3 regions of the Paenibacillus sp. FSL R10-2199 genome follow, and region 1 is predicted to be linked to each of the others. Evidence: predicted binding sites of a transcription regulator. Region 1 holds the regulator's gene; each other region holds the start of a gene.

Region 1 (10,622 bases):
AAATAAACATATAAAAGGATAATATTAACTTTGTAATCGGCCGATTAACGAAATTATCGAAAGGCGGAAGATCATTGAAATTTAAAAAGATTCTATCTGCACTTCTTGTCTCAGCTGTTCTTATGATACCTTCGGCATCAGCTTTTGCAGAATCCAATGCAAATGCCGCTGAGGTAACACCATTTCTTATAGGTATTGGTGATTCTCAGGCATCTGCAATATCGCTTGTGCTAAGTAATGGGGTTGATGTGGCCACCGGTGGTGTTATTTATGACCTTTTTATACAAGACGCTTCCGAGAAAGATTGGTTTAAGTGGACCAATACATCTTCAAGTTTTAGGAGGGTTGCTGCTAATATAGGTGGTTATAGTGGAAATGGCCCTATCAGAGCGGGCTTCAAAATCAATTATAACAACGGTTTCGGTGAGACTGATTTGTATTATTCTGATAAGGCAAACACTACAAATACTCAAGTCTTGGGAAATATTTTTGTCCCACCTGGAGCCACAGTATACTTAGTAGTTGATGCTCCTAATTTAACAACACCTCCTTCGTACCATCTTAATTTTGCAGCCTACACTTTTTAACGGTTATAGTGCAAGCGCCTCTTGAATTTAAGAGGTGCTTATTTTTTAGAATATGGAATGGATGAGAGCGCCTGCGAAGGCGTTTTTATTTTGCCCTCGGAGTCGATCCGGGGGCTTTTACATTAGAGAGAGGAAAGGGGAGCGGGGGATGGGCACAGAGGTATCCACAATACAAGAGCTGCTGCCACTGGTTGAAAAGTGTGGGCTGTCGGTTGTCTTACTGTTCTTGTTTATCATATTTGCTTATATTCAGTGGCGGGCTGTCTCAAAAGGCGAGTTGGTTCCGCGTGCGATGCTGGATCGTGCCCTGGAGGACAATGACCGCCTGCAGGATATCCTGGACAAAGAACGGGCAGCTTTTACGCAGCCAACTCTTGAAGTACTGCAGCGATTAAAGGCAGATCATTCCGCCAATAGCGGAAATGATGAGGATAGGGTAGGACAACCGTGTGGAGTATTGTTCAAACGTCTATTGCCCTAGCACAAAAAGAGAAATGGAGCTGGCGCAGGCATCCCGCAGGGTTGCCTTTTCAATCGCACATGCATATGGGATTTCATTCATCTGTGCGCTGCTGCTTATAGCCGCGCTTTTTTTTGTAATTCCACACACGGTTCCGGTGATTCAGCGGTGTATGCTGCGTTGAAGTCCACAGCCTTGGCCGTAGCTCAAACCGGCACAACCCTGGGCCTGCTGATCCTGACGTATCTCATGTATACCCGGCGGCAGGATCTGTTTATGATCTTCCCGGCCGTCAAAGAGGGGGGGCTATAAAGATGCTGACGCTTGAACAGGTAAAGCTTAAATCCTTGTCGTGGCTGGGCTGCATACGGTCCTGGGTGACGGCTACAGTGGCGCTGATCGAGCGCTGCTACGCCCGGAGAGTCAATATAGTCATTACTCAGGGGCTGCGGACTATCTCGGAGCAGGATGCATTATACGCGCAGGACCGTACGAATCCCGGGCAGATCGTAACCAACGCCAAAGGCGGGACCAGTTGTAAATAGTCAGTCTCAAGTGAAAGCTTTATACGCCTCATACAAGTTTGGTAAGCGTTTGAAACAAGTTCTTCAGCCCTTGGCGCTCTGAGCGCCAGTTTTTTTGTTTATAGGCCAGGGGACTTTTCCTACTCAGTGCATCTAAAGCTCATGCTCCCCTTTGAATATCGAGGCTTTGTCCCTACATTAATATGCATGTAAAAATCCACATGACAGGAATGGAGGGGTTTGTTCATAATTCAACAACAATAGACATAAAATATCGGTAGAATATTATAAAAATTGACAACTTATGGACTATATAATAGCAAAAGGTAAAGATGTATTATTTAAGTGTAATCGGCCGGTTAACAATAGTTGGAAAGGCGGAAGAATTGTGAAAATCAAAAAGTTTCTTTCTGTTCTTCTTATCTCAGCTGTAGTAATGATCCCATCGGCTTCCGCATTTGCTGAAGAAAACATTTCAGCGGCCGAAATCACTCCTTACGTTGTTGGAATTGGTGATAGTAGAGAGAATGCACTTACCATTACACCGAATGAATACGGTGGTGCGATATATGATTTGTTCATCCAAAGTGCTACCGATCAAGATTGGTTTAAGTGGACAAATACAACAACAAATCTCAAAAGAATTGGTGTTCATGTGGGAGGATTTAGTGGTAACGGTCCTACAAGAGCGGGTATAATTATTAATTACAATAATGGTCTCGCTGAACTGGGCCCACTTTACACAGGAAAGGCAGGAACTGCTGAAGCGCAATCGTTTAGTAATGTTTTGCTTCCGCCTGGAGCAACAATATATGTGGTCGTAGATAATCCCAACTTCACTGCAATGACGCAGTATCATCTGAATTTTGCTCATTACAACATAAGTTTTTAAATCTAACATGGATGCACCTCGGAATTTTTTGAGGTGCATTTCTATTAAAAATTCATTTATCACATTAAACTGCTTTAAGGGTGTTTTAAGTTTGGTCTTGGAGCGATTTGGGCGTCTTTTTATTACATACTTTTAGAAATAGAGGGGAGCGGGAAGAAGGATGGTTCATTCATGTATAGGAATTATTCGAAAAACTGTGTTTTTTGTTAAATTCAGAGCATACAAAAAATAACCCGCCGGCTTATGCCTGACGGGTTATTTTTTGAATTAATAATTGTCGGTTTGGATGACAGAATTATCATTTCTTGAGCATCGTCAAGACTTAGTTAACTAAGATAATATAATAAAATGTAATACCATTCCCAAAGTCAGCTGCGACTGTACTGGTTCCAGGATGTAAGGCAGTAAACTTTCCTTCAGCCGGTATTATTTCAATGGATCCGTCATAATTAATATACCAAAAATTATAGCCAGTCAACCATATAGTTTCGCCTACTTGCATTCTAACAATAGCCTGAGTCTCGTCAATTGGTTTTATTACAGCATTTGGAGAAATTGAAGTTGAAGAGCTAAGAGTAGAAGATGGAGCTTCAGCAGCAAATGATGTCGATCCTACCGTAAAACATGCGGCAATAGTTAAAAGTCCAATAAGCAATTTCCTTTTCATGAATAGATAATCTTCCCAAAAAAGTATTTAGTTGCATGAAAAACAATACCCCTAATGGATAATAATGTATATGAGTAGTAAGGATGATTTGAAATGCGGTATTATGTAAGAAGGTATATAAATAGGTCGAAAAATAATAAAATGTATTAAAATGGTTGTAATTGCCTAGGACTAAATGATCGGAGCTTGAAGCGGAATGAAAATAACTTAAGAGCATTATTTGAAAAATAGAAAAGGCATTGTGCTAATAATCGTAGGATTAATTGTTGCGGGAACAGCGCAGATTAAGCTGGAGAAAAGAGATAATAAAAAAAGAACCTTTAAAAGGTCCTTAGCGGGAAATCTCAGACAACTGTTTGGTATGGGCCTCTAACAACTCGACGACAATCATTTGCCCCGTGACGCCAAAATTCCTTAAGCAACGCAATTCAGCCAATGAAGCTTTCATCAAATCACCCACGGTGATGTAATTGCTATCATATAACGAATTAAGAATACGAGAAATGCTTTTAGGGTTTCTGGTCGATCTCTGTCTTAAGGTGTGAATAGGTCGTGGATATAGTCTACGGTCAATTTCAATGTAAGACATGAGGGGAAGAGTATCTCTAGTGGACAATCTTGTGATGTCTCCCTTCATATATCTGGTAATTATTATAAATATATGAGAATATATTTCAATCCTTTTTTTACAAAATACACATAAAATACAAAATTTTCATTTAGGATAATAGATATTTAATAGAGCTATTGAATTAAAGCGACTCACCGGACTAATGGCTGACGGGTTATTTTATCTACATCCCAATGGTTAGCCGGATGGTTTATTTTACATAATGTACCATGTCCTATATACTAGATCATATACACACTAAAGGAACCCTTTGCAGGTGCTTACCCTGAGAATCACTTTTATGACTAAGGATAGGCTGAAGTGAAGCATGTGTTTAGAGGGTTTGGGCTTGGGGACTATTGCTGTTACAGCTGATACTGGCCGTGGTTGTTGCGGTGCCGGTATTTCCTTTTTAATAAATAAGATACATAGGGGTATGAAATGAGAAATAAATATGTAAGTATTATTGCAATGATCCTATTATTAACGCTAATTTGTTCTCAGGCTGGAGCTGCAGAAGGAACTGGCATGTCAACTGAAACCAGGGAACGGATTATAGAGCAATATGGGCTGGATTCACCGGTAGCAGGTAGTCCGGACTGGAGCGGAATGGATGTGGGGATAAGCGGGCCGGTTGATGTACTGGTTATAATCTGCAGGTTTATTGTGAGTCCGTTAGTGTTCACGATTCAAGAAATATTATAGCTGGAGGGAATAAACATGAACCCACGATATGATGCTCCGCAGCCTGAATCCAGAGCCCGCAAGAAAACAGCGGCGAAACTGTCTTTCGTAATTATAGTAGTACTGGTTTTACTAGCAGTCATGAATCCGGGCAAAGAGGACTTTGGAGAATACGCGGTGAATCATCTGGAGGAAACACTGGGGGGAGGGCTAGCTGGAGGAATTACCAGTATGGTCGCTCAGCCTATGGTCGAATCGTTTACAATCCGGGAAAATCACATTCTGTTCTCCACCTTCAGCATACCTGATATTCAAGACGGTAAGACATTTATCGGTGATATTAAGGCAAAGCGCAAATACCTCGGGCTGTTTAAGATCATTTTCATCAAACTCTAAGCTCTAAATAGGGTATACATTTTGTTCCAGAACCCGGTATAATTGAACTGATTTGTGTGCTCTATGAATCCTTATCATTCTTGCGTGTGCACTAAGGAGGAAAGATGTTGAATACTGCGTATAAAGTTCTTTCAAGTGATGCTGATATATTCGCGGCGGCACTTGCCCAGGTGAAGGTCTATGTCGTTCAGCTGATCGAGGGTAAACCGCATGTTATAGCTGATTACGCCGGACCTGTACAGAAATGGACGCCGGAGTATGTATTGCTGGCCGGAATGACCTATAGACGTGACGAATTTGAGTTCCGGGTAAGGCTGCCCAAGAAGTAAAAGCAGGTAAACGCTTCGGGGTAACGAATTAGAAGCTGAGGAGGTGGTCGCAAGTGAGTAAAGTTATTTTTGAGCTTCAGTATGTGAATGGGCAAATTGAAGAGCTTGAATCTGTGTTTGAATCGGCGGCAGAAGCCAGAACCTATCTGACATCCGGTGGTTTGACAGGCTGGATTCCAGCAGGAGGCAAGTATCTTAATCCTGTAAATATTATCTCCATCAAAGTCAAAGAAAGCTAATTATAATATTACTGCCAAATCACACAGTCTCCGAAGCCAATCTTTGCATTTCTTATACTATAAAACGTAAAAGAGGTGTAATGATGACGCAAAGAGAACGAAACAGAATCCGCAGAGCAATTAATGCTCTGCTCGCACAAAGAGCAATCCTGCTGGAAAGACTTGAGGAAATTAATGAGAACCTGCGCAGATTTCCAAGCGGTTCACGTGCCAGAAGAGAATTGCTGGCTGCCAGAGCATCCATCCGTGAAGCAATTCGTTTAAATACTATTGCTATCCGGTTGTTGCGCAGCGTGTTGTAGTCAGTAGGCAAAGGATATGAATCCACTCAAAGACATCCTTGCGGATGTCTTTTTGGCGTGCGATTGAGAGTGTGGGAGGCTCAGAGTATAATTAATCGATGAAGAGTATGAGGCTTGAGGAACAGCTACATATCAGGATAACATGGTGAACAAGCTGCACAAGAGCTTGATACAGGAAGGTGTGAAGAATGGACGATCAATTACGCCAGCGTTTGGGACTGCCGGAAATACAGGATAGTACACTGTCTGTTAACGCAGATCCGGTGATGGAAGAAAGTTCAAAATGGGATGCAGCCGGATCCACCGTGCTGAATGTCTCCAGAGAAGATGTGGAGAAGGGACGGCTGGAGAGCTATTTGCGTGAATTTAAGAAATATGAGAAGAAGCGGCTACGGGGCAAAATCATAATTATATTCAATGGGTATGAGCAGGATCGCCGGGAAGTCTATCAGGTTCGGGAGATTACGAACTGGGTTGACCGTCTGCTCAAGAACGTGCCTCATTTGTTCTATTTCCTCAGCAGAGACAATTACGCGATGCGGATTGCGTTCTTTTGTCTGTCTGAGGTGGTGGGCCGCTCCGGGATGGAAGTGTCCATCACCAAAGAGCAGGGACGCAGGCTGATCGAGAAAGTTACCAAGAGTGCATTGGTCTACGCCAAAAAAAGCAAAGACTCACCTGCGGAACAGTGGAGTCTGGCTGAATATATTCTGGACGAGCTTGGTTATGAGCAAACTGTGCAATAATGCTGTGAAGAACCCCTTTGGTCAAAACCCGTCAGAGGGGTTCTTGTGTTCAATATAGAAATTTATAGGCGGCTGCATGACTGTAGCTACTCCCTGATGGTTACACGGGTGCCAATGGGAATGATAGCAGCCAACGCGACCACATCCTGGTTATACATGCGGATACAGCCGTGGGAGACCATGTGGCCGATGGAGGAAGGGTCATTGGTTCCGTGAATTCCATAATGTGGCTTGGACAGGCCCATCCAGAAGGCTCCGAACGGTCCGCCCGGGTTGGGCTGCTTGTTAATGATCGTGTACTCGCCTACCGGCGAGACGGTCAGCATCCGGCCAATGCCGACAGGAAATCCTCTGGTTACGGTGTCATTATCAAGCAGATAAAGCATGCGCTGTGAAAGGTCGACAATAATTCGATAGTTGGGCATGGGATCAGCACTCCTTTGTAACAGGATATGTGCGGATAGCTAAAGCGGTTCGGAGTAAAAAATGCCAAAAAACCAACATAGGAACAAATGTTCCTATGTTGGTTTTTTGGCATTTTGGGCAAGCGTAACAGGATCTAAAGAGGAAAAAGGCTGCTTCGCGTGATGCGGAGCAGCCTGATTATGGAGGAGAAAGATTAATGGATATCGCGGAATAATCCAATGACTCTGCCCAAAATAGTAACGCGGTTAAGGCGGAGAGGCTCGTAAGCCGGGTTCTCCGGCTGCAGCCGGATATGATCACGTTCTTTGTAAAAGGTCTTAACGGTTGCTTCATCTTCTTCAGTCATCGCAACAACGATGTCACCATTGTCAGCGGTTTGCTGTTGGCGGACAATAACATAATCGCCGTTCATAATACCGGCATCAACCATGCTGTCGCCGAGTACAGAAAGCATGAATACCTTGTTATCCCCTACGTAATGAGTAGGAAGCGGGAAGTAATCCTCAATATTCTCTGTAGCGGTAATAGGAACACCAGCAGTAACCTTGCCAATTACAGGGATACGGGTAACCGTCTGGACGAATTGATGTACATTCTCTGAATCTTCCTGGCCGAGCAGTTCAATTGCACGCGGCTTCGTAGGATCGCGCCGGATCAGGCCTTTCTTCTCAAGCCGGTCCAGATGACCGTGCACTGTAGAACTGGAGGCCAGGCCAACAGCTTCGCCAATTTCCCGAACGGACGGAGGATAACCCTTGCTGCGGACTTCGTTACGTATAAATTCCAGGATCGCCAGCTGGCGACTCGAAATCTTTGACATCGGAATCAACCCCATATACTATGTTTGGGAAAATTATAACATAGAACTGCCGTTCGTACAAACATAAGTTCTAAATTGTGAGAATTATAGTCTGAAAAATAAAGGGAACAGTTGTTCGAAAAAACTATTGATCAAAACACATGTTCGTGTTATATTATTTTCGAAAGTAAGAACAAGTGTTTGGAGGACGATATTTATGTTAAAATACAGTACCTACAATAGTATCTACAATGAGGATATCAAGGTGTCCGCTCCCGGTAATCCATTACCCCATAATCCATTGGCACAATTCAGAGACAAGACCCTTCGCCTGCTGTCTGTACTTACCTCAATATTCCGCCAGGTCAGCTTTATCAAGATATCTCTGATACTATTACTCACGATCTCCGGATTTACAGTAGTCGGTAATGTGTTCGCTGGTTCTGTCACTTTAATGAAGCCTGAGAAACGGATCGTAGTTGAACGCGGAGACACCTTGTGGAGCATTGCCCTCAAGAATAAACCGGATGATATGAGGACTGCTGTATATATAGAAGGAATCAAGAAGTCAAATGGTCTGAAGGACAGTGGAATTAAGGCAGGAGATATACTGTCCGTGCCGGTATATTAACCGGAAGAAGCATAATGGTGTTCGACTAAGAGAGCTTTCAGGGGGTAGACCTTGACAAGCTCTTTTTCTCATGGCAAAGTTAGAATGAATTTATAGGGGAGGGGAAAGTATTGAATATTGACGAATTGGTCGCACGCATCAATGAATTGGCACGCAAACATAAGGAAAGCGGCCTGAATGAGGAAGAATTGGCAGAACGCGCCAAACTCCGCGAGATTTATCTGGGCAATATCCGCAGCAATTTCCGGGCCCAGCTTGATACCATTGAGATTGTGGATAATCCGGAGCATGAAGAAGGCAACGACGGACGTAAAGCTTAGTCTGCGGCCTTTTCATAGATAATACAGGATGACTAGGGGGAACTAACATGGCCCGTTCTTGGGAAAGAATGGTTCAACGCAACACCAAGCAAATCAATCAGCAAAGAAAGAAGCAGGGAAAAGAGACGATTTATGCAACGAGCTCTAAAGCTGCTGCAAAGAGCACCGATATTTTCAAAGGCCGGAATATTGTATTCCCTGTCGTATTGCTGTTGCTTGGCATTATGTTCTGGGTAGTCGGTTCCATTGATGAAGCGAAAGGAAGCGGAATACTGGCCAACTGGCTGGGGGTAGTGCTGTACTTCCTGCTTGCCGCGCTGCTATTCTTCCGCCGTCCGTTCCTTAAGGTGGAACGCGCCCGTCTGTCTACTATTAAATACAACCGTGAACGCTTTTTGCCAGCAGCTGAAATCGAGAAGATTACCTTGTCGCGCAGTGTAGTTACCATTAAGTATAAAGGCAAGCGCAAGCAGTGGATTTTCTCCAAGCTGATTAACCGGTATGACACCGCCGCTATGGCTGCGCGCCTGGAACAATTCGGCAAGAACAACAACATTGAAGTAGTGCACGAATAGTAAGATAGACCAGCATAGGGAGTGGGAGAACGAAATGCCGATTACCGCCGTACTATTTGACCTTGACGATACATTGCTATGGGATGATCGAAGTGTGGAAGAAGCATTCCGCTACGCCTCTGAGGCTGCAGGGGATTCTATTGATCCGCAGGAGCTTGAACAGGCGGTGCGCAGAGAAGCGCGTGCGCTTTATGAGTCTTACGAGACTTTTCCGTTCACGAAGCTGATCGGGATTAATCCTTTTGAGGCACTATGGGCTAACTTCACAGCTGGAGACCAGCCGGAATTCCGGCAGCTGGAACAGCTTGCTCCGGCCTACCGCACCGAATCCTGGCGCCGCGGCCTTGCCTCTCTTGGAGTGGACGATGAAGCGCTGGCGGAACGCCTCGCGGCCAAGTTCGCCGCTGAGCGCCGCAGCCGTCCTTATATATATGAAGAGACGCTTCAGGTGCTGGATGAGCTGCGCGGCAAGGTGAAGCTGCTGCTGTTGACGAATGGCTGTCCTGCACTTCAGCAGGAGAAGCTTGATGGTGTACCTGAGCTTATTCCGTATTTTGACCATATTGTCATTTCTGGAAGCTTCGGTAAAGGGAAACCGGACAAGACAATCTTCGAGTATGCCCTCGGACTGCTGGATATTACGCCTGAGCAGGGGGTCATGGTCGGAGATAAGCTTACGACTGATATTCTCGGAGGATTGGCCGCAGGTCTAACGACGGTCTGGATCAACCGGACGGCCAAGACTCCTGACCCGGACATTACTCCGGATTATCAGATCAGCCATCTTTCGGAGCTTCTGCCATTGGTACACTCCCTATAACTGAATTAGATGAAGCCGGTATCCTTATAGGATATTGGCTTTTTTGATAGTACGCCCAGCATGGGCGTCATCTTTAGGGTGAAAGTCCCGAACGGGGGCTGGCGAGCGCCTACCGTTAGCCAAGGGCAAGGGTGTCCACCGTGAGGTGGAATCTGAAGGAAGCCGGAGGCAAAAGCACGGGCCAAGGTACACGAACTGGATTTGAGGCTGTGTCAGTCGGATGAGTCACCTAAACATGACGAAATCCAAAGCCGCCAAGGGCTGGCGCGGTATACTCCAGTGGTCGCGGGCAGACAGATGACGTTCTTATCTGGGGAGACCTGTCAGATAAGCAAGAAAAAAAACTTGTAACCGTAGCTGAGAGGCTGCGCTGAACTGGCAGGAGTCAGCAGAAGCCATAGTACGTAAGCTGTTGCAACAATTTACGGAAGGGCTGAACCGAAAGGAGAGAGGAAAGCGATGCGTTCGCATGAAGAGCAACGACAGCAGAATATCTCGCAAGGGAGCTTGCGGCAAAGAGAAGCGGTGAAGCCGTCAGGGTATGCCGGAGCGCCGAGTTCTTCGTCGGCACAAGTCGTCCCTTCCTCTCGCGAAGACCAGAACAACTTGCTGGAG
Region 2 (10,622 bases), 4.0 Mb from region 1:
CATTTGAAACAGCGGCTGGGCATCCGGATAGACGTTGTCTGTAATGAAGGTTTTTTTTGCTTCACTATCCGATCCGTTTAAGAAAATGTTAACGTAGTCAAGCGCCACAGCTTCTGTATCAGACAATTTTTTTGGTGCAGGTGTTGGCGCCTCGGTAGGAATTGAGGATGCCTGTGTTTCTGCCGGAGCAGCTGCTGTAGTCGCCGATGGCTCTGCCGTGTTTTTATTTGAGCTACAGCCCGTTAGTGCCATAAAAGCAATAATAAGTCCGATAACAAATTTTCTCTTCATTTTGTATTTCCCCCTGGTAATATATTTATTTCCAGTTCTATGTACGCGGTTTGACAGGCGGGGTTTCAGGTTTGAAATTTGAGCGCTATCATTCATCCTAATATGATATATTTAATATTGAAGTTTAGGCTCGACCCGACGAAGGAGTACTACATGACACAATTTGTCTATAAGCAAATTATTGATGACCTCAAAATGAAGATTTTTGCGGGACGGTTTGCTGATATGAGATTGCCGGATGAGCGTAGTCTCAGTGAAACGTATCAGGTTAGCCGCAGTACCATTAAGCGTGCGCTGACCAAGATGGAGAGCTACGGCATTATTTTCAAGAAACGCGGATCGGGAACCTTTATTAATCCGCTGTACATAAAAAACGATTCGATTTTTAATTACGAGGGCTCTAATCTGGGGGTCTCCGACAACTTTCAAATGCATGGCAAGAAGCCGGAGATCAAAGTACTGAACTTCGAGGTTATCCGGCCTACGGAAGAGCTTCAGCGTGATTTATTCTTGCAGCCTCATGATTTCGTATATAAAATTGTCCGCCTGCGCCTGTTTGATGAGGAACCCTTTATGATTGAGACCGGATATATTCCGATTAAAATCGTACAGGATCTCGATATGGCGATTATCGAAGGATCGATCTTTCATTATCTGGAGGAGTCGCGCAATCTGGCGGTTACCAAATCCTTTTTATCTATTTTTGCCGAGCCTTCGCTGCCTAGTGATCAGGAATTGCTCCACTTGAAGGAGAATGAGCCTGTTGGAGTCATGGAAGGGATCTTCTTCCTGGATAACGGGACGCCATTTGAATTCTCGCATATGCGCTTCCATTACCAGTATCTGAAATTCAACACGTTCGTGTCTGTTCATTAACGAAAAAAAGGCCGGGAATTTCCCGGTCTTTTTGGGGTCTGCATATAATTTAGCCTCGGTTTAGCGAGGGTTTACGGTTTGTTGGGAATGCTTGAACAGCTCTTTCAGGGCAGCCAGGCTGCTGACTTTACTTATCTCTTCTTTCTTGAGGGTTACTGACTCTGTCTCTGTGTTGGTTTCGTACTTCAGGTGAAGAGCGGTCATGTTAAGAGGCAGCTTAGGGATAAACATAATCACCCTGGTGTAGGCCTCATAAATTTCAGCAAGAGCATCTTCCCTTTTCTCTGCTGTTATTGTGTGGGCGGACACATAGGCTTCAAAGCTGTTCAGATCATTCCCTGTAAACTTTATTGCGAAATTCCCGCTGAAGTCCGGATATTCTGTATCAAAAGTATAGGCCACCCGATCGGCAATCCCCCGTCCAGCCTGACTTACGATTTTCTGTTTAAGCTCCTCTTCACTCAAAAGCCGGAATCCTTTTTTCCAGTGCTCTCCTACTTTAAAATCAAAGCCCGGCAATTCAAGCCGCTGAATAGCTATGCCTGCATCTTCGGAGGAAACGCCCAAGTCATCTTCAAAGCGGAGAAAAAGTTGTTTTAGACGGTGGCTTTCTGCTTCACTGAAGAATGCTTTGGCTTTGGAGGCGATCTCGTCCAGATTCGCCCGGTTCACCGCTACGTAATTTTCATCAGATATCTCCCGGGACGAACGGGTTCCCCGATAAATAGACATAGGAATATCCTGCAGCTCAATGCCAAAATATTTCTTAACCAGAAGAGGATAATACTTCTTTTGAGCGGTTTCCTCATAATTGTTGCTGAGCTGTCTCCTAAGCGGAAGACCGCCATCCACATGGCCGTTGGTGCGGCTTACCGTAAATACCAAGCTGCGGTCATTCGCCGGCGATGCCTTAAACACCTGATACCCGTCCTCATTTAATCCTTCTTTAGACACGATAACAAATTCAGATTGATAGGTTGCATTTAAGGCCCGGACGATTCCTTTTTGATAAAGGTACCCGCTTTTGGCTAAAAATAAACCGAACCCTGTCCAAAGGCACAGGCCGATTGCGGCAAGAAGGATAAGTCCTGTAAGGGTCACTTTTACCGTAATACGGGATCGGGAGGGGGTGGATGAAGTTCTCACGAATATCTGTTCTCCTTCCTGATAGCAGCTGGGTGATATGCTTATGATTTAAACTTGTAAGTAATTCCCACAAAATGATACCGTATTTGGAATGGTGATGTCCAGAAGGGAGATGCTTTAGAAGTTTTTTCATCGAAAATTTGATTAGAATTTATTTACATAAATCATAAAATAAAGGTTATATATAAATTTATTGCTCCCGATTTCATACTATGTTCAAAATTTCACAATATTGGACCGTATCAATTGCTAAAAAGATTGAATTTATTAAAGTCAGGAGTATGATGTAACTGTAGAAGTGATACATTCAAAATACAAAGATAAAAATTAGGGAGTGGAAGAAATGGGATTATCAATCGCACAGGTGGATTATTCTTCTAAAACTTATTTGGCAAAGCTTGACGCCTACTGGCGCGCAACGAACTACATCTCCGTGGGTCAGCTCTATTTGAAGGATAACCCGTTGTTAAGAGAACCTTTGAAGGACGCAGACGTAAAAGTGAAGCCGATCGGACACTGGGGCACCATCCCTGGGCAGAACTTTATCTACGCGCATCTGAACCGCGTAATTACTAAATATGATTTGGATATGTTCTATATTGAAGGTCCGGGGCATGGCGGCCAGGTTATGGTATCGAACTCCTATCTGGACGGAAGCTACACCGAAATCTACCCGCAGATCACTCAGGATATCCCTGGACTGAAGAAATTGTTCAAACAGTTCTCCTTCCCGGGCGGAGTGGCTTCCCATGCTGCCCCAGAAACACCAGGATCGATTCATGAAGGCGGCGAGCTGGGTTACTCCTTGTCTCACAGTGTGGGCGCAGTTCTGGATAATCCGAACCTGATCTCGGCAGTTGTTGTAGGTGACGGCGAAGCAGAGACCGGACCTCTGGCGGCTTCCTGGTTCTCCAACCGGTTCATTAACCCGATTACAGATGGCGCGGTGCTGCCGATTCTGCATTTGAACGGCTTCAAGATCAGCAACCCGACCATTCTGTCCCGGATGTCCAGAGAAGAGTTAACGGCTTATTTTGCAGGAAGCGGCTGGGAACCGTTCTTCGTGGAAGGCGAGAATCCTGATCTGATGCACCCGGAAATGGCTAAGGTTCTGGACACCATTATTGAGAAGATCGAAGCGATTCAGAAGAATGCCCGTGAAAATAACGATACCACACGCCCTGCTTGGCCGATGCTGGTCTTCCGTACACCTAAAGGCTGGACCGGTCCGAAAGCGTGGGACGGTGTGCCGAATGAAGGCTCCTTCCGGGCCCATCAGGTGCCGATTCCGGTAGATCAGAAGAACATGAAGCATGCGCCTGCATTGCTCGAATGGCTGAACAGCTACAGACCTGAAGAACTATTTGATGAGAATGGCCGTTTGAACGCTGATCTGGCTGAGATTCTGCCTACTGGTAACAGACGTATGGGGATGAACCCTGTAACGAACGCCGGTAACCTGATTAAAGATCTGCACAAGCCGAATTTCCGCAACTATGCACTGGATAATTCCGTACCGGGTCAAGTGATCGCGCAGGATATGGCTGTACTGGGCAAATACCTGAAGGAGGTTGTAACGCTCAACGAAGAGAACCGCAACTTCAGAATTTTCGGACCGGATGAAACGATGTCGAACCGTCTGGGACCTGTGTTTGAAGTAACCAAACGCCAGTGGATGGATTCCATCCAGGAACCGCAGGATGAATTCCTGGCTCCTTACGGCCGTGTTATTGATTCCCAATTATCCGAGCATCAGGCGGAAGGCTTCCTCGAAGGTTATGTATTGACCGGACGTCACGGATTCTTCGCCAGCTATGAAGCGTTCCTGCGCGTTGTTGATTCGATGATTACCCAGCACTTCAAATGGCTGCGCAAGGCTACAGATCAAACTTGGCGCGCAGATATCCCGTCCTTGAACGTCATTGCCACATCAACTGTGTTCCAGCAGGATCATAACGGTTATACTCACCAGGATCCGGGTCTGCTGGGTCATCTGGCTGACAAGAAGCCGGAATTTATCCGTGAGTATCTGCCGGCGGATGCCAACTCCTTGCTGGCTGTCTTCGACACCATTCTGAATGACCGTCAGAAGATCAACCTGATTGTATCGTCCAAGCACCCGCGTCCGCAGTGGTTCTCGGCAGATGAAGCTCAGGAACTGGTGGACAAAGGCCTCAAAATCATTGACTGGGCAAGCACCGACAAGGGCGGAGAGCCGGATGTGGTTATTGCTTCGTCGGGTACAGAACCTACTATGGAGAGCTTGGCTGCAATCTCGATTCTACATGAGAAGCTGCCTGAGCTGAAAATCCGCTATATCAACGTGGTAGATCTGCTGAAGCTGAGAAGCCAAAAGCTCGATCCGCGCGGCTTATCTGACGAGGAGTTTGATCAATTTTTCACAAAGGATAAACCGGTCATCTTTGCCTTCCACGGCTATGAAGGCCTGATCAAAGACCTGTTCTTCGACCGCCACAACCATAACCTGCATGTACATGGCTACCGCGAGAATGGCGACATCACTACACCGTTCGATATGCGCGTACTCAACCAGATGGACCGCTTCGACCTCACGAAGGAAGCTGTGCTGAGCTTGCCGGAGGCCGGCAAATATCAGGCGATTGCTGATGAAATGGATGCCATGGTGAAGAAACATAACCAATACATCCGTGAAGAAGGCATCGATCTTCCAGAGGTTGAGAACTGGGTATGGAAGGCTTTGAACTAATTAACGTTCACACGTGTAAATTGAATTAAATAGTAAGTTCTCAAGAAGGGAGTGCTCCGGGTGGTCATGATAATGACTGCGGGGCACTCTTTTTGTGCTGGATAATATTATAACCAATGCATTTTGAGAGAAAATGATAGTGTTGATTATCCGACTTGAACAATATCGCCTTTATTCACGGGAATTCAGGATATCAGCTTTGTCCCTATTTCGATCATGGATTAAGTCTATTATCAGACACGGCAGATTATTCTTTAAGTATGCCAATAGATGTTGCTTTGCGAAGCGTCAAAGCCAAACCGTTCAGCAAAGATTTCTCCAAACAGGCCCGTGCACTTGATACAACCCTCCGGTTTAATCGCTACTCTGTACTGCAATTCATAGAGCAAAATGATAAGGAACTGGGCAGAGTGTCCAAGGTGCTCAGGTCACAAATACTTAAGTATGAGTATTTGTTTGTCTGAGTGAAGCAGGGAGCGGGCCGATGGTCTTCGGCGGCTCCGGCTGTAGCGCCTTCTTCCGCTGCGCAGCAGCGAGTGCAGGGACGCCATTGCTGCCGTTCATCTCAACCATATGCTTCCAGTACCGCTTGGGCATCAGTGAGGTGCGCAGGCGGTCGTTTCGGCGTTCTTTAATCCCGATCGCATGATAGAAGCCTGTCCATAAGCGGCGATAGGCTTCTTCTGCTTCATCCGGCTCAGGTGCTATCCAACCGCTTAGCGGTATGATAGCCTCCCGTCCGGGTTCATGAATCAGCGCTACTTCATGAGTCTGGTCGTAGATCATGAAGCTCTCGCCCTGAAACCGGTCGCAGAAATGCTCCTGAATCACAGGAAGGATGTATCCCTGCGGCTCAATAACCGCAGCCATGACCGGACCGTATACGGAGAAACGGACAAAACCCAGATACAGATGACCTTCCCGCCGAAGCTGCTGAACCGCCTTCTGTAAGGCGTGCACCGTATCATCGGCCAGCATATTCATCACCTTGCGGCCATGCTTGAAGCCGAGATACAGAAAATTCAGCAGCAGCAGTTCCTTCCCCGGTGTGTTTGACCAGAACCCCAGACGGACCAGTTCCTCCGCTTCCTGGCTGATCCGGATCGGGATAGACTTCAGGACTCTCTCTGCTTTGGCGTGGTCAGTTTCGATCCACTTCGATTCCAGCAGCAGGCCCTGCTCCTCGCCCTCTGAATGAACGGCCAGCGGAATCTCCTTCCAGGTATAACTCTCAAATACACAGCACAGCAGGCCCTGGAAGCTGCCATCATAGGTATAAGCCAGAACGGACGGCTTGAACATCAGGCTTCCGCTCCTTTCTTGAACCCTGCCCATCCTTCTGCTGCCGGCAAGGCCGATGCGTAGTGGTCGTCGAACAAGGTCAGCTGCTCAACTTGGTGCGGCTGATAGGGGGCCAGCTGTTGGCCGGACATTAGCGAACGAAGCAGGGTATGTTCACTGACTTTCAGCCCTTCCAGCGGTTTGCCCTTGCAGGTGATGAAGAATTGGGCCCGCTTGAGCACGACGCCAAGCTTCTTCAGCGCTTGGAAATCCAGCGTTCCCGCCCGTCTTGCCTTCACTATCCGCTGTGCGCTCCTTACGCCGATACCGGGTACACGCAGCAGCATTTCATACGGAGCGCGGTTGATCTCAACCGGGAACTGCTCCCGGTGGTTAACGGCCCAGCTGCATTTCGGATCAAGCAGCGGATTGAAGTTGGGTACGGCTTCGTCCAATAATTCGCTTGCCTGAAAGCCGTAGAAGCGCAGCAGCCAATCAGCCTGATAGAGCCGGTGCTCCCGCAGCAGCGGAGGTTCGGTGTCCAAAGAGGGCAGCAGCGAATCCTCGATCACCGGGGTATAGGCAGAGAAAAACACGCGCTTCAATGCGTACTTCTTGTACAGGCCCTCCGTTAGATTCAGAATTTGATAATCCGTATCGGGCGAGGCGCCCACAATCATCTGTGTGCTCTGGCCGGCGGGAGCGAAGCGGGGAGCGTGATTATATTTTACGATATCGGAGCTGTTCTCCGTAATCCGGTCTTTAATCAGCCCCATCGGCTTCAGAATGGATACTTTGCTCTTGTCGGGAGCGAGAACCCCGAGACTCTCCTGCGAGGGCAGCTCGATATTGACGCTCATGCGGTCAGCAAGCAGTCCGAGTCTGGACAGCAGGGCGTCGTCAGATCCGGGAATCGCTTTTACATGAATATAGCCGTTGAAATGGTACACATTCCGCAGCAGCTCCAGTGCTGCTATCAGTTGCTCGGTTGTATAATCCGGATTGCGCATAATCCCTGAGCTGAGGAACAGCCCTTCTATGTAATTGCGGCGGTAGAACTGCATGGTAAGATCCGCGATCTCTTCGGGGGTAAAAGCCGCCCGGCGGACGGGATTGGATTTGCGGTTAATGCAATAGGCACAATCATATACACAGGCGTTGGTCATAAGCACCTTCAGCAGCGAAATACAGCGGCCGTCCGCCGCAAAGCTGTGGCAGATGCCCATTGCAGCAGTACTGCCCAAGCTTCCGGCCTGGCCTTTGCGGTCTGAACCGCTTGAAGTGCAGGCTACATCATATTTGGCCGAAGCGGTCAGAATCTCAAGTTTCTCCATAACATCCACGATCACAAGCCCCCTCATAGAGGAAAGTATATAACGAACGTATGTTCTTGTCAAAGGCATCTCTATGTGCCGGTTACCCGTGCAGAATGTATGCGCATTCCTTATTATGCTATAATAGTTTCTAATGGTTCATAGCATTTAGAACTGTACTGTTTCTGAAAATTGGGTTAGGAGTGTTGCTGGGAATGAGAGGATACAACATTTGGCGGCCAATCATGCTGATTGCGGTTGCGTTGCTTACGAGAACCTTGGTTTCAAGTATTTGTCTGATGTTTGGGATGTCGCAGGAATCGGCAAGCAGCGTCGCCATGCTTGGCATGGTTGTTGCCGCTCTTGTAATGTATAACCGTATGATGAAGAGCCGCCGCCGCAAATAAATAGAAGTCCGTAAGTTCCCCGGGTGAAACGAATTGTATGCGAGAACATTTGAAGACACCCGCACAGGTGTCTTTTTTCATGGTTTGGGGAATTACACCATTCCCCAAACCTTAGATGGAAACAGCATTGGAGGGGAGGGCTGCGGCGGCGGCCAGAAATAGATGGATTTTGTCCACTTGCTAATGAACGTAAGAGCCTTTGCCAAGCAACAGTTGGAAAAACAGCACTTAATAGGCTACAAATAGATCAGAGTCGAGATAATGCAACAGAATAAATGACGTTTATCCATTTAATTACGTCTACCTCTCGAATAAACCTAAATTAGGATACGTTTTTCCAATTAATTATGCGGAATGCATGATACCCCTATGACCACCATTGTATGTCACTACTAATTTTAATGGGAATTTAGCCGGCAACGGTGATCAAGGAACTAATCTAATGTAGTAAGGTGCTGATTCGCCCTCCGGGCGATTTTGTTCTTAAGAGGGGTTCCGGGCGAAGAGAATGCGGTTGCCCGGTTTTGCTTTTTAAGCTGCAGAGCTTGTATATTAGGGCTGTAGCTTTTATTCTTAGAAGGATATGCTATATAAATAACAACAAAGGTTCAAGATATCGTGAATCCCGTAAGGGAGGGTGTTATCTATAGAATCAATACACGTTGGGAAACGAACAAACAGGAGGAAACCAATTGAGTACACAGAATATCGGAGTGCCGTTAGAGGGTTTTGCAGAATTTAGCCGGGTAGTAGCCGCAGAGGGCACGGTGTTGCTTAAGAATGAGGGGCAGGTGCTTCCGCTTGGAAACGGCGAGAGCGTTGCCATTTTTGGCAGAATACAAGTGAATTACTACCGCAGCGGTACAGGATCAGGCGGAAGTGTTCATGTTGCATATACGACTAACCTGCTCGACGGTCTGCGCAGCAAGAAGAACATCAGTGTTAATGAAGAACTGGCAGCAGCTTACGAGGATTGGATCGGACTTAACCCGTTTGACGACGGCGGAAAAGTATGGGCGGCTGAGCCGTGGAACCAGAAGGAAATGCCGCTTACGGATGAGCTGGTGAAGAAAGCAAGAAGCCAGTCGGCCAAGGCTGTTGTAGTGATTGGACGTACCGCCGGTGAGGATCAGGACAATGCCGATGCACCGGGAAGCTACCGGTTGACGGAAGATGAGAAGGCTATGCTTACGCAGGTTACGGCTCATTTTGAACAGATTGTTGTTGTGCTCAATGTCTCGAATATTATGGATATGAGCTGGGTTAACGATGCCGGATATGTACATCCCATCTCTGCTGTGATCTATTCCTGGCATGGCGGTATGGAAGGCGGCAATGCGATTGCCGATGTACTGGCCGGAGAGGTGACGCCAAGCGGCAAGCTGACGGATACGATCGCGTATTCCATTGAGGATTACCCGTCCACAAGCAACTACGGCAATGAGTTCAAGAACCTGTATGAGGAAGATATCTATGTAGGATACCGTTATTTCGAGACCTTCTGTCCGGATAAGGTTCAGTATGAATTCGGCTATGGCATCTCCTACACCGCCTTTGAGCTTGCGCCGGAGGAAGCGAAGCTGGTGGACCAGGCGGGTGAACCACAGATTCAGATCGGTGTAACTGTAACCAATACAGGAGATACCTACTCCGGTAAAGAAGTGGTGCAGGTATATTATGAAGCGCCGCAGGGACAACTGGGCAAACCAGCCAAAGCGCTGGCGGCATTCGGGAAGACCAAGCTGCTTGAGCCGGGAGAGTCCCAGCACCTTACGGTAAGCTTCCCGCTCCATTCTCTGGCTTCGTATGATGACGCCGGAGTGACAGGGCATCCTTCCGCTTATGTACTGGAAGCTGGAACCTACCGCTTCTACGTGGGAACCAGTGTTAAAGCCGTGACGGAAGTTAACGTAGATGGACAAGCAGGTTATGTTCTGGATGAGCTTAAGGTTGTAGAGCAGCTGCAAGAGGCGATGGCACCGACTGAGAGCTTCAAGAGAATGAAACCGGGGGCCCGGAAGGAAGACGGTTCTTATGAACTGATCTCTGCTGAGGTGCCGGTACGCAAGGTAGATATGGCAGCGCGGATTGAAAGCAATCTTCCGGAGACATTGGTACAGACCGGCAATCAGGGCCATACCTTGCGAGATGTTCATGAAGGCAAAGTCAGCATGAATACGTTCATTGCCCAGCTCAGCGACCATGATCTGGCGGCCATTGTCAGAGGCGAAGGAATGAGCAGTCCGCTGGTTACGCCGGGGACGGCTTCGGCTTTCGGCGGAGTCAGCGACAGCCTGTTCAGTTACGGTATTCCGGTTGCCGCTACAGCAGACGGCCCGTCCGGTATCCGGATGGACAGCGGACAGAAGGCAACCCAGGTATCGATTGGCACCCTGCTTGCTGCTACATGGAATGCAGAACTGGTTGAAGAGCTGTATGTTATGGAAGGCCAGGAATTATTGCGCAACCAGGTGGATGCATTGCTGGGACCGGGTCTTAATATCCGCCGCAGTCCGCTGAACGGGCGTAACTTCGAATATTTCTCTGAAGACCCGCTGATCTCAGGGATCTTCGCTGCCG
Region 3 (10,622 bases), 1.8 Mb from region 1:
CTGCTCCGGCAGTACTGTCCGGTTGCTGTCCCACAGGTTATTGCCCTCCAGCTTTTTGCCCATTGCCGCTCCCCCAATCTATGGTCTGTATACAATACCGCAATACGTTGTCCGCTCATCAACCGAACGTATGTTTGTATTATATCCGTGATCCGGCTTTTTAAGCAAGCAGAAATATATGTAAGCACCAAGACCTGGAAGGAACCATACCGGACTCCGCCGGCACAACAAAATAACCCCACAGCAGTGGGGCTAGCTTGAATTCATTCTGGTAATTACTCAGGCACTAAACGGGGATGAATACTTTTTAATTGGCCGTGTTTCCTGCCGTGCTCTCTGTCGTTGCAGCTCCCGTATCCGTCTTCGCAGCCGCGTCCGCTTCTGACGGGTCCACAATTAGACCTTCTGTGCTCTCTTCCGGGTCAATCAGTCCGGCGGCCGCTCTGGCTTCATTCAGCTTGGAGATGCCGTACAGCATCGCTACATCCGCCTGCTGGTTCATTGCATTGAATTCCTCGGCAGTTACATCGGGAGAAACCGCGCTTTTGGAGGCCTGCTCTTTAATGGAATAGGCACTTTTAAAAGCAATAATTGAATCTCTGAGCAGCGTCTGGATGGTGTCCGGCAGGCTCTTGGAAATCTTCACATCACTCACCTGATCGGCAATATCGGAGGCTGTATCCTGGAACTCGTCTACGGCCTTCTGCAGCTCCTTCTCGGTTGCCTCTCCGGTTGAATAAGAAGTTAAGGTGGTGTTGAAATTTTCCAGCGAGGATTTACCCATTTCATCGAATTTTGACATTTCATTGTAAAAGCTCTGAACTGTATCCTGCACTACTTCCTGCGAAGCAGGTTCTGCGCTGTCATTGCTGCAGGCACTTAGGACTACAACCATCATAAGTAATCCTGCAAATAAAAATCGTCTCATATTTATATCCCTCCACTTAACAGAATAATATCGAATTTTGTTAAGTGCAAATGAAATTAATGTAAAATCGGCCGGGATGAAACATTTTCCTGAGATAAAGCGTATTCACAGTAAGAAACACAAGAAGAACCCGGTAGTGACTGGGAATTCTTGTTATACTATAATCAAATTATCCGTTATACGAGAGGAAGATATCTTATGCCTTATTGCACAGCCTGTGGTGCGGAATATAAGCAAGGCGCCAAATTCTGCGGAGAATGCGGAGCAGGTACAGAGGATAATAACGCTCCGGCAGCAGCACGCCGTCCGGCGGCAGGCCGGGTCTCCGGAACAAGCACAGAAACCGAGCTGTGGCAGGGTAAGCCTGCGGGCATATCCGACCGGCTCAAGGGGCTTATTGGACTCAATACCACCAGATACACAATTACAACCCAGCGGATTATGGTGAAGAGCGGACTGATCGGCAAGGATGTCGAAGAAATCGAGCTGCTGCGGGTCAATGATTTTTCCGTCACGCAGTCGATTCCCGACCGTATATTAGGCATTGGAACGCTTACGATCCTCTCGGATGACGCCTCGTCGCCGCAGCTTCCTTTCCGCAAAATCCGCAAGGTTCAGACCGTAAAAGACGTGCTGCGACAAGCCGTCCGCAACGAAAAAGTCGCCAACAACATCAGCTACCGCGAACAAATCTGAACTAAGGCCTTACTGTTAAGGAAGATACAAAGCCCCTGCCGGAATTACGCTTTTGACCTGGCTGGGGCTCTCCCACATCAGCACGGCCCGCGCATCCCCCTGGTTCTCGTAATACTCCACCTTCAGCTCATGCAGCTTACCCGCAATCAGCTTCACACTGCCTTGCCGTTCCTGCCCGCTCTGCTTCATCCAGCTGTCAATAATCAGCTTGCCGTCGATCCACACCCGGATGCCATCATCCGAAGAAGTATAGATGGTGTAAGTCTCACTGTACACCGCACTTAGCCTGCCGCTCCATCTTACCGAGAACAAATCTGCACCAATAGCCGGATCAGGGGCTGCCTGTCTCCAGATGAAGTTGATGTTGGCATCCGTCCGGGTGAGGGCGGGCGTACCGCTGAGCGTAATGTTATTATAGTACTGGCCATACAAGCCCGGCTTAGGAATGCCGCCCGGTGATGGATCCATTGCTGCCGCCTTTGCTGCATATTCGTCTCTCGTGAACACGAAATTATCCTTCATAAAAGCTTTGATCACCGCATCACTGTTCTTCTCATACAGCAGCTTGCCCCAGGTCATCTGGTAGCTCCATTTGTTCTGGGAACCAGCCAGCAGGGCTGCCGGAGGAAGCTCCCCATTCTCGCCAATGGCGATCAGCTTGCCGCGTCCCAGATCCCAGAGGCTGTCATGATGGCCCCCCTTGAAGTCTGCGTCATAGATATCCAGTGCCAGCACATCCACTCTCCCGCTGCCCGGGTAATATTTCGCAGGTTCGTCACACCACTGGTTTTTCGCATTCGGACTCCACACCCACAGGAGATTATGCAGCTTGTGATATATGGTATAACGCTCGAACATAATCTCCCAGAGGGTGCTGAAGGAAGACTTCTGCCCCCACCAGAACCAGCCGCCGTTCATCTCATGGTAAGGTCTCCAGAGCACAGGTACACCAGCATCCTTCAGCTTTTTGAGATACACGGCTACTTTGTCCAGCTCTGCAATCATTGCTGTGTATTGGACGGTTCCCGGAGTAATATATTTGTTGAAATCTGCTTCGCTGAGGCTCATCGAGACATTCGCCCAGGCCGGAGCGGTTCCCGGCAGATTGGCATGATAGCTCATCGTCACGATTCCCCCGGCCTGATGCCAGCGGACCGCACTGTCTGTGACGGCCTGCCGCTGGCTGCTGATTTGCTGCTCCGTCTGGTTGCTGATGGCACCCATTTCATAGCCGTGAAGTCCCGCATAGCTCCCGCCGGTATTCTTCAGCTTCACGCTGAATTCATCCGGGCTCTCCAGATAATCATGCTGTCCGCTGATCACGCCTTGCCCCTGCAGCCAGTATAAGGTGTTCAGCAATTTACGCGCCGGCAGGGCCAGCTCCGCATCCGCAGGACTCATCAGCACACTGCGGAAGGCGGCCTGCCATTGTACATCCCCTACCAGCCGTGACGCGGAATCCAGCAGATCTCTGAGTACACGCTGTTCCACTTTATCCACCATCCTTTTCCATCTGTTTGTACATTTTATGGCGAATTATGTAACATCAGAACGGCGGATAGACAAGAATTACGTCTGTTCCAATCCCGCAGTCATACGCTATACTATTGTGAGCGCAGGCTTCATGCGCCCACAATACTTAAGCGTATGCTTCCGAAGCGAGTTTTGCCGGAGCTTATCATTGGAAGCTATGCTAACAAAACTTTTAAGGAGCAGATATGAAAGCCAAAAAATTCATCACCAGTCTCATTATTGTTGTTCTGCTCAGCCTGGCTGCTTACTACTTCGGGGAGAATGGTCAGCTTCCGTCCCAGACGCCGTCTTCTGACAATTCGGAGGTTGTCCGGCTGGAATTCCCATCGGGCCGCTATCCGGAGACCGCCAGACATATTCAGGAAGCGATTGAGAACGGGGAGTCCCCCATCTGCACGATTGACCGGAATGAAGCCGAAGAGAACCGTAAGGAATCCCTGAAGGGCGTACCCACCAAAAAAGGTTATGACCGCGACGAATGGCCGATGGCGATGTGTGCGGAAGGTGGAGCCGGCGCTGATATTGAATACATAACTCCCAGCGATAACCGCGGAGCTGGAAGCTGGGTCGGCAATCAGCTGGAGGACTTCGCAGACGGTACCCGCGTAGAGTTCATGTTCAAATAGGCAGAATGCCTGAATGCTCCGGCTACCGCTACCGCAAATGATTGCTGATAAGAAACAGATCGCATATTAGCCGCTCTCCTCTCCGTCATATAAGGACATTTGCATGCCTGTTATGCGAACGACAGTTCTTTATGCAATTTCACCCAAATAAAGCGTAAAATAGGGTGGGATATTATTCCATAGACGGAGAGCCGGGAGTGTTCTATATCTGTTATCGGGGGAAAAGGCTGTACGGCCCTATGTCCGAGGCTGAAGCCTTACAGGAATGGTTTGCACTTGCAGGTACAGTCAAGGAGTTGTATATCATTGAAACGGATGAGCATACAGGCAGAATCAAACGCCAGATCGGTCCGGCGGCACGCAAAAAAAAGAAATAGCCCCATCCGGCCTCAGGCCAGACAGGGCAGCACTTGTTCAATGCGGTTCTAGAACAAACAGGCTTTAGTGATAATAACCAGCAGAATGAACAGAACCAGAATCGCACCAGTCGAAGTCCAAGGGCTTACAACCGGAACAATCGGAGGACCCTGATTAACTCCACCGACGTTATTTCCACAACCGCAACCATACTCTGCTCCCATAATTTAATTCCTCCTCTTGAATATTGAATACAGCACAGAATATGTGGAAATCTAACCGGTGGCATGGGCCAATTGGCAAAGAAATGCCATTCACCTAACGGCCAAGCCCTATTCGGTCGATATAAAAGGTGGATGCGCTGCTTCAAAAAATCTTGGAGGAGGAACACAAATGGATATTGCTGCACTATCGGTTGTCATGAACCAGTCGTCTTTATTGCAGGCTGCGGGATTACAGGTCATGAGTATTGCCAAAGATCAGGCACAGACGGATGCCCAGAATATGGTCCAGATGCTGAGTCAGGGCGCACACCCCACCTTGGGAAAAACACTTGATATTCGCGCCTGATTGCTTTATGCTTACATACATAGGAACACCCGTTCCATATCCATTCAGCTGCTGAATGTTGAGTGTGCTGATTGCTTAGCCCTTCTGGGCTTTTCTTTTGACCATTAATACGAACATACGATCTTATATTGAGGTGATTGATTATGCAATCCTATTATCAGATGACTGCGTTGGAGAAATGGACAGAGGATTTATATCAGCGCATCGGTGTCCGCCAGCCGTCCGACATATCCATTGAATACATAGCCGAGCGGCTGAATATCTGGATTCATTATTTGGATGTCCGTAGCAAGAGCATTGAGGCCAGCGCTGGAATGTACAGTATGTTTATCGACAACAGGCTTCCTCCCGAACTGCAGCGGCTGGAGTTCCTCCATGAGCTGTGTCATCTGCTCCGCCATGCCGGCAAGCATACTCTGATGCCTGAACAGTTCACGCAGGCGCAGGAGGATGAATCGGAACGGTTTATTCTTTATGCCGCCATGCCCTATTCCATGATTTCTGCACGGACACTGCCTGAACTGCGTGAGGATGCCGTGGCTGAGCTTTCCAGTACCTTCCAGGTTCCTGTGGAGCTGGCTCTGCAGCGAATTGACCAGATCCAGCGGCGGATTTTCCAGGGGCAATTGATGGCCGTAATGGAAAGAAACGAAGACAGAAAATTAATCCATAGACATATTCGCTAAGCGCTGCGGGGATAATACCGGCATAGACATTAGAACAACAGATGTACCTCTATGCATGGTTACATTTCAACCGTAAAGGGGAGCGACATGGAAGCCATAAAAGTCATTCAATTATTGCTGACCCATCCGGATTACAGCGTAGATGCAGTTCATCCCGAAATTCCGGATTTTGTCGGCATTGAGACCATTGAAGTGGACCACGAAACGCAGACCTTCTCCATCTTACTGCAGGAACCCAAGGAGTACGATTAAACCTCCGTGAAGAATAATCAGCATATAGAGAGCTAGCTCAGTCCATAACCTTTCACCCTATAAAAAAGTGACCCCGCCAATATCCGGCAGGGTCTAAGGTTTCTATCAGGGGGTATGTATACACTATACTCACTGTTGCTTAAACCAACCTTAAATCAGGCTGAGCAGGTTCTGATTATGGGCAAAGGGTCAGGGGACTGCAATTTTCAGTTTTCTCTTGTGCTACCATATTGTACAATAATGGGAGTAACTGCAATTTATTATCCCCGCGGACGGAGTGATTCTATCACTATCAGGACAATCAAGAAATGGATCGTAGCCGCTCTAGTCTTTCTAAGCCTATTGAGTATTCTTTACTATTTACTATCCAAGGTCGTATTCGAATACATAACGTTCTCAGATCCCTATAATAATATCTTTCAAATGATCGCAATGGGCATCATGCTTATTGTAGCGCTGGTCTGCACTTCTCTGCTGATTAATGACAAGAATAACGACTAGCCGCTGCTGACAAACTGGATAATCCCGATACCCGCCATTGCCAGGGAGATTCCGAGTATTACCGCAAGCATGATCCAGACTACCTTTTTGGTGGACTGCGGGGGCGGGTTATAGTTCTCCATCACAGCAATCCGTTTCTCCAGCGCAGCAACCCGCTTCTCCAGTTCACGGTTGTTATCCTCTGCTTCACTCATTGCCACTCTTTCTCCACTCTCCTCTGGTTATATATTTTTTAATCGTTTCATCATGTTTCTGTAACTTATATCCAGCTCCCATCCCTTACTATGGACAAGGGAGGTGTTTGTAGTGGAAATTCTAAGAAGTGTTTGGTTATTGCTGCAACTTGCAGCTGGCCTTTGGGGGTTCACATTTAATCCGATGCCCGCACAAGCCGCTGATACAGGTGCTTCTGTGTCTACAGAGAACATTCAGACTTATCAATATAATTTGGATGAGATGCACGGTTGGAAGGTCACTTCGGCCGGTTCCGGGATGTTCAGAGCTGATAATGCGATCTACCAGACGGCCGATAGCGGCAAGACCTGGGATAAGCTCAGTGATTCGGAGAATGGAACCTTACCGTCCGGACCGGTTGGAGCATTTACATTCAGTAGTGCGGATAACGGCTGGCTAACCATCAACACTCCGCAGCCAGGGACCCAGCGGCTGTACACAACCGGAGATGGCGGAGCGCACTGGACCCAAGAGAAGCTTGAAGTGCCTGATCAATACGCCTCTTCCATGTTCGATCCTGCACCGCCTGTTTTTTTCAGCTCAACATCCTATGGAATCATGATTCCGGATCACACGGAGATACAGAATGCACAGGGCGGAAACACTTCGTTTTTCCTGTTTTTCGTGACCCAAGATTACGGGCGGCACTGGAATGCTATAACTGACCCTACCGCCGGTACATGGAACAGTTTGTCCTGGGACGCTGCTGAAATTCAGGATAAGGAGCATTATTCTTGGGAAATCCGCATTGGCCATGCCCTTTGGACTTCACCGGACGGCAAGGATTGGGCTACATCCATGGAAACAGCACATCAAAAATCCTCGTTCCATAAATGACAACCGCAAGACCCAGAAAGATCCCGAAGACTCCGCCCACCCGAAGAACCGTTTGCTGGCCTGGCGTAGCTGTAGACTCCATAGTTTCCCGGAAAGGCCTCCGGGTTCGAATCTTGACCCCTTTTCGGGAGAAGGCCAGCTGCACAGCCGAGTAGATAATTCCTATTCCCACCAGCCGCGAGAACCAATCCATAATGCTCCAGTCTGCGATATTCATAGCCTCACGCTCCTTTTACAAGTTATTACCCAGTAAATGGAATGTGAAGTCAACTTCTCCCTGAAGTCATTCTTAGAACTTCGGAACTCTACTTCGCTCTTCTGCGCGCTAATAACCAATCGAACAATAATCCAAACCCCAGCCAGAAGAAGAAGTGAATGCCGTATAGTATAAACTGGAACAGAAGTTCATTGTTCATGGTGTAATGCAGATCTGTCAGCTGAGGGTTAAGCCATAACAGTAAAGGACCGGTCAAAAAAAGTAGCAGGTTTTTATCATCTTGTCCTGACAGATTAATCATACATACCGCTACAGACAGAATCGGTAACCACAAACCCAATCTCTTCATTAATTTCATCTAAGTCCCTCCATTTACTAAATACTACCATATAATGATAGACGGGGACCATGACATACATCTTGAATCCATAGAGAATCGTGCCAGAATATTATCTATTAATAATTCTCCCCGGCATAATACCGCTCCAGCTTATGCTCCAGATGTATGAGCTGTGCTTTTTTCGCTTCTATATCATCCAGGAGCTGTTTCTTCTGATTCTGAATAAGCCTAATCCGCTCCGGTAAGGTAGCCGTACCGGCTCTGACCATATCATGATACTTCTTGATCTCCTCCACACTCATTCCCGTTTCACGCAGACATCTAAGGAAGATCAGCCAGGTAATTTCCTGCTCGGTATACAGTCGGTTGTTCTGCTCATTGCGGGCTACTGCATCCAGAAGTCCTTTTCGTTCATAGAAGCGGATCGCCCCTATGCCCACCCCAACTTTTTTGGCGACTTGTCCTATCGTAAACATTCCGGTTCACTCCCAAATATTTATGTTGACCTACACTTAGTGTAGCATAATAAGCTTTGAATTGTTGCTAGACCATATCCCACAGAAAGAAGGATTACGATGAACAGAACCGCTTTTGTAACAGGCGCCAATAAAGGAATTGGATTTGAAATTGCGAGACAACTCGGTGAAGCCGGCTGGAAGGTGTTGCTTGGTGCACGCAGTGTTGAACGGGGGGAAGCCGCAGCTTCCGAACTAAGAAACCAGGGATTAAACGCAGAGTTTGTGCAAATTGATATGACTAATCAAGAGAGTATTGAACAAGCAGCCGGCAGCATTCAGGCCAATTACGCTGATCTGAAGCTTTTAATTAATAATGCCGGCATGCCGGGAGCCTTCTCGAGCTCATTCAGTGCAACCCAGGAGGCCGATTTGCGCAATGCCTTTGAAGTGAATTTCTTCGGAACGTTCCGCCTGAATCAACAGCTGTTCCCTTTAATCCAAAAGAATGAAGGAACCATTGTGAACGTATCGACCGATATGGCTTCACTTCACTTCATGCAGAGCTCTGCATATGCGCTTAATGCTTTTGACTATAACGCCTCCAAAACCTCCAACAATGCAATGACCGTGGCCATGGCGATTGAATGCAAGGACAGCAATGCTCAAGTATTCGCCGTCACTCCCGGCTTCACCAAGACGGATTTGAACGGCAATGCCGAGGGCGGCAAATCCAAAGCAGACGGGGCAGCTATTATTGTCGGCTTCGCAACGGATGGTAAGCGGCATAACGGGGAGTTTCTCGATGTAAATGGGGTTTATGCCTGGTAATGCAGGTTAGACTTGCCACGAAAGAAAAGTGCCCGCCAACGGATTACGGTTGACGGGCCTCAATATAATAGACTATCGTGTCACTTCCATGAAAAACTGCTGTAAATCCAATTCGGATTTTATATTTTCAATCACATTTTTCAAACCAGGAACCCAGAGCAAAGTGTCTTGCCGAATATAGTTTAAAACTAAGGCGCAACTCCGTTCAAATTTTTCAATATGGGGGCTGTGTTCATTTTTCAAAACTTTTCTGACCTCATCTGCTAATTCCATATAATCAGAGTCAATGTGATCTTGCTTATTTATTTCAGCGGGTTTTAATTTAGACCAGGCGTAAGCTCCTCCAGCCACTACTTCTTCAGATCCCTCCACATATTCCAGAGACGAATCCTCGTTAATGAATTCATTAATCCGCGCCTCTAGACCTTTGAAGGTTTGGACAAAATCAATTACGTCTTCCAAAAAGACACCTCCCAAATAGATAAGAAGATGTGATTTTCCGCTGCTGTAAAAATCCTTCAGTTAGCAATCACAATCTTGTGTGAGTCCAGTGTATCGCATTTTTAAACAAAAATACATTGTGAAAATTTGAACCTTCTCCAGAAAACTCACATTAGATCCTTAACAACTAAATGGAACTAATTAATGTATGACGATGAAATAGAAGAGAGCTGCTAATACAAACCGATAGAGGGCAAACCATTCCAAGCGAAGACGTTTAATCAGTTTGATAAAGGTCACTACGGCAATCATTGCCACTTTAAAGGATGCTGCAAATCCAATTAACATTAGAAGTAAATCGTCAGAATTCAACAAATCACGGCTATCATACAAATCCAACAAGCTTGCACCAAACATGACAGGGACGGAAATAAGAAATGTAAAATCTGCGGCGGCTTTTTGGCTAGTGCCTAGCAAAAGGCCGCCTGAAATCGTCGAACCCGATCTTGAGAATCCCGGCCACAACGCCAGGCATTGGAACAAACCGATTCCAAAGGCTTGTTTATAGCTAATTCCATCCATCGTATCAGCGGTTTCTGTCCGCCTATTCCGTGCAGCGATGATCATCAACAAGCCCCCGACTACTAGACCGATCACGACAGGAGTCGGGCCGAATAAACAGCTTTTTATAGTATCCTTGAAGAGGAGATACATGATTAATGTAGGCAACATAGCTAATATCATATGAATGATGTTTAATCCTTTACTTTTGGAGAAATCCATTCTAACCATATTAGACCCAATCTCCAAATACCTTTTCCAGTAAAGAATTAAAACCGCCATTACTGCACCCAGCTGTATAACAATCTTAAAAGTGATTGCAGCTTCTCCCTCAAAGCTAAGCAAATCACCTGCTAAAATAAGATGTCCGGTAGATGATACCGGTAGAAATTCAGTTAAACCTTCGATTATGCCGAGAATGATTGCTTTCATAATGTCAGTCACCAGTGGATAGTCTCCTTTCGGTAATGGAAGCTTTTTATTTCCAGTATACGGGGGACATAATTATTTCCAAATCGATTGACCTTACAATCTTCCATTCAGCATGACATAATTGT

What was found. Region 1 encodes LexA, which represses DNA repair genes until DNA is damaged. Its sites were predicted from a motif close to CGAACATATGTTCG; they were not measured.
Region 2: the regulator LexA is predicted to act here: its motif matches at 7,700-7,713, upstream of NYE33_RS03075 (putative DNA modification/repair radical SAM protein).
Region 3: the regulator LexA is predicted to act here: its motif matches at 4,821-4,834, upstream of NYE33_RS12915 (ImmA/IrrE family metallo-endopeptidase).

What each region holds. Positions count from the first base shown of each region.
Region 1 is NZ_JBBOBO010000001.1:4,766,447-4,777,068, forward strand. It holds gene NYE33_RS20965 (hypothetical protein) at 75-587, shown strand; gene NYE33_RS20970 (hypothetical protein) at 736-1,068, shown strand; gene NYE33_RS20975 (hypothetical protein) at 1,216-1,359, shown strand; gene NYE33_RS20980 (M15 family metallopeptidase) at 1,362-1,592, shown strand; gene NYE33_RS20985 (hypothetical protein) at 1,960-2,463, shown strand; gene NYE33_RS20990 (hypothetical protein) at 2,786-3,130, opposite strand; gene NYE33_RS20995 (hypothetical protein) at 4,269-4,445, shown strand; gene NYE33_RS21000 (hypothetical protein) at 4,461-4,820, shown strand; gene NYE33_RS21005 (hypothetical protein) at 4,925-5,149, shown strand; gene NYE33_RS21010 (hypothetical protein) at 5,203-5,388, shown strand; gene NYE33_RS21015 (hypothetical protein) at 5,469-5,690, shown strand; gene NYE33_RS21020 (hypothetical protein) at 5,879-6,436, shown strand; gene NYE33_RS21025 (L,D-transpeptidase) at 6,523-6,861, opposite strand; gene lexA (transcriptional repressor LexA) at 7,056-7,682, opposite strand; gene NYE33_RS21035 (LysM peptidoglycan-binding domain-containing protein) at 7,879-8,292, shown strand; gene NYE33_RS21040 (DUF896 domain-containing protein) at 8,403-8,612, shown strand; gene NYE33_RS21045 (hypothetical protein) at 8,660-9,187, shown strand; gene NYE33_RS21050 (HAD family hydrolase) at 9,222-10,007, shown strand; gene ltrA (group II intron reverse transcriptase/maturase) at 10,467-10,622, shown strand, end outside.
Region 2 is NZ_JBBOBO010000001.1:728,209-738,830, reverse strand. It holds gene NYE33_RS03105 (hypothetical protein) at 1-291, opposite strand, end outside; gene NYE33_RS03100 (GntR family transcriptional regulator) at 445-1,167, shown strand; gene NYE33_RS03095 (hypothetical protein) at 1,228-2,313, opposite strand; gene NYE33_RS03090 (phosphoketolase family protein) at 2,657-5,041, shown strand; gene NYE33_RS03085 (hypothetical protein) at 5,197-5,505, shown strand; gene NYE33_RS03080 (TIGR03915 family putative DNA repair protein) at 5,480-6,343, opposite strand; gene NYE33_RS03075 (putative DNA modification/repair radical SAM protein) at 6,343-7,656, opposite strand; gene NYE33_RS03070 (hypothetical protein) at 7,851-8,042, shown strand; gene NYE33_RS03065 (glycoside hydrolase family 3 C-terminal domain-containing protein) at 8,735-10,622, shown strand, end outside.
Region 3 is NZ_JBBOBO010000001.1:2,960,987-2,971,608, reverse strand. It holds gene NYE33_RS12955 (YolD-like family protein) at 1-63, opposite strand, end outside; gene NYE33_RS12950 (hypothetical protein) at 308-928, opposite strand; gene NYE33_RS12945 (zinc ribbon domain-containing protein) at 1,127-1,624, shown strand; gene NYE33_RS12940 (glycosyl hydrolase) at 1,640-3,115, opposite strand; gene NYE33_RS12935 (NucA/NucB deoxyribonuclease domain-containing protein) at 3,343-3,783, shown strand; gene NYE33_RS12930 (hypothetical protein) at 4,023-4,160, shown strand; gene NYE33_RS12925 (hypothetical protein) at 4,209-4,364, opposite strand; gene NYE33_RS12920 (YjfB family protein) at 4,534-4,710, shown strand; gene NYE33_RS12915 (ImmA/IrrE family metallo-endopeptidase) at 4,854-5,396, shown strand; gene NYE33_RS12910 (hypothetical protein) at 5,484-5,648, shown strand; gene NYE33_RS12905 (hypothetical protein) at 5,991-6,149, shown strand; gene NYE33_RS12900 (hypothetical protein) at 6,146-6,343, opposite strand; gene NYE33_RS12895 (WD40/YVTN/BNR-like repeat-containing protein) at 6,561-7,220, shown strand; gene NYE33_RS12890 (hypothetical protein) at 7,174-7,437, opposite strand; gene NYE33_RS12885 (hypothetical protein) at 7,526-7,795, opposite strand; gene NYE33_RS12880 (MerR family transcriptional regulator) at 7,894-8,253, opposite strand; gene NYE33_RS12875 (SDR family NAD(P)-dependent oxidoreductase) at 8,353-9,063, shown strand; gene NYE33_RS12870 (hypothetical protein) at 9,136-9,525, opposite strand; gene NYE33_RS12865 (undecaprenyl-diphosphate phosphatase) at 9,706-10,509, opposite strand.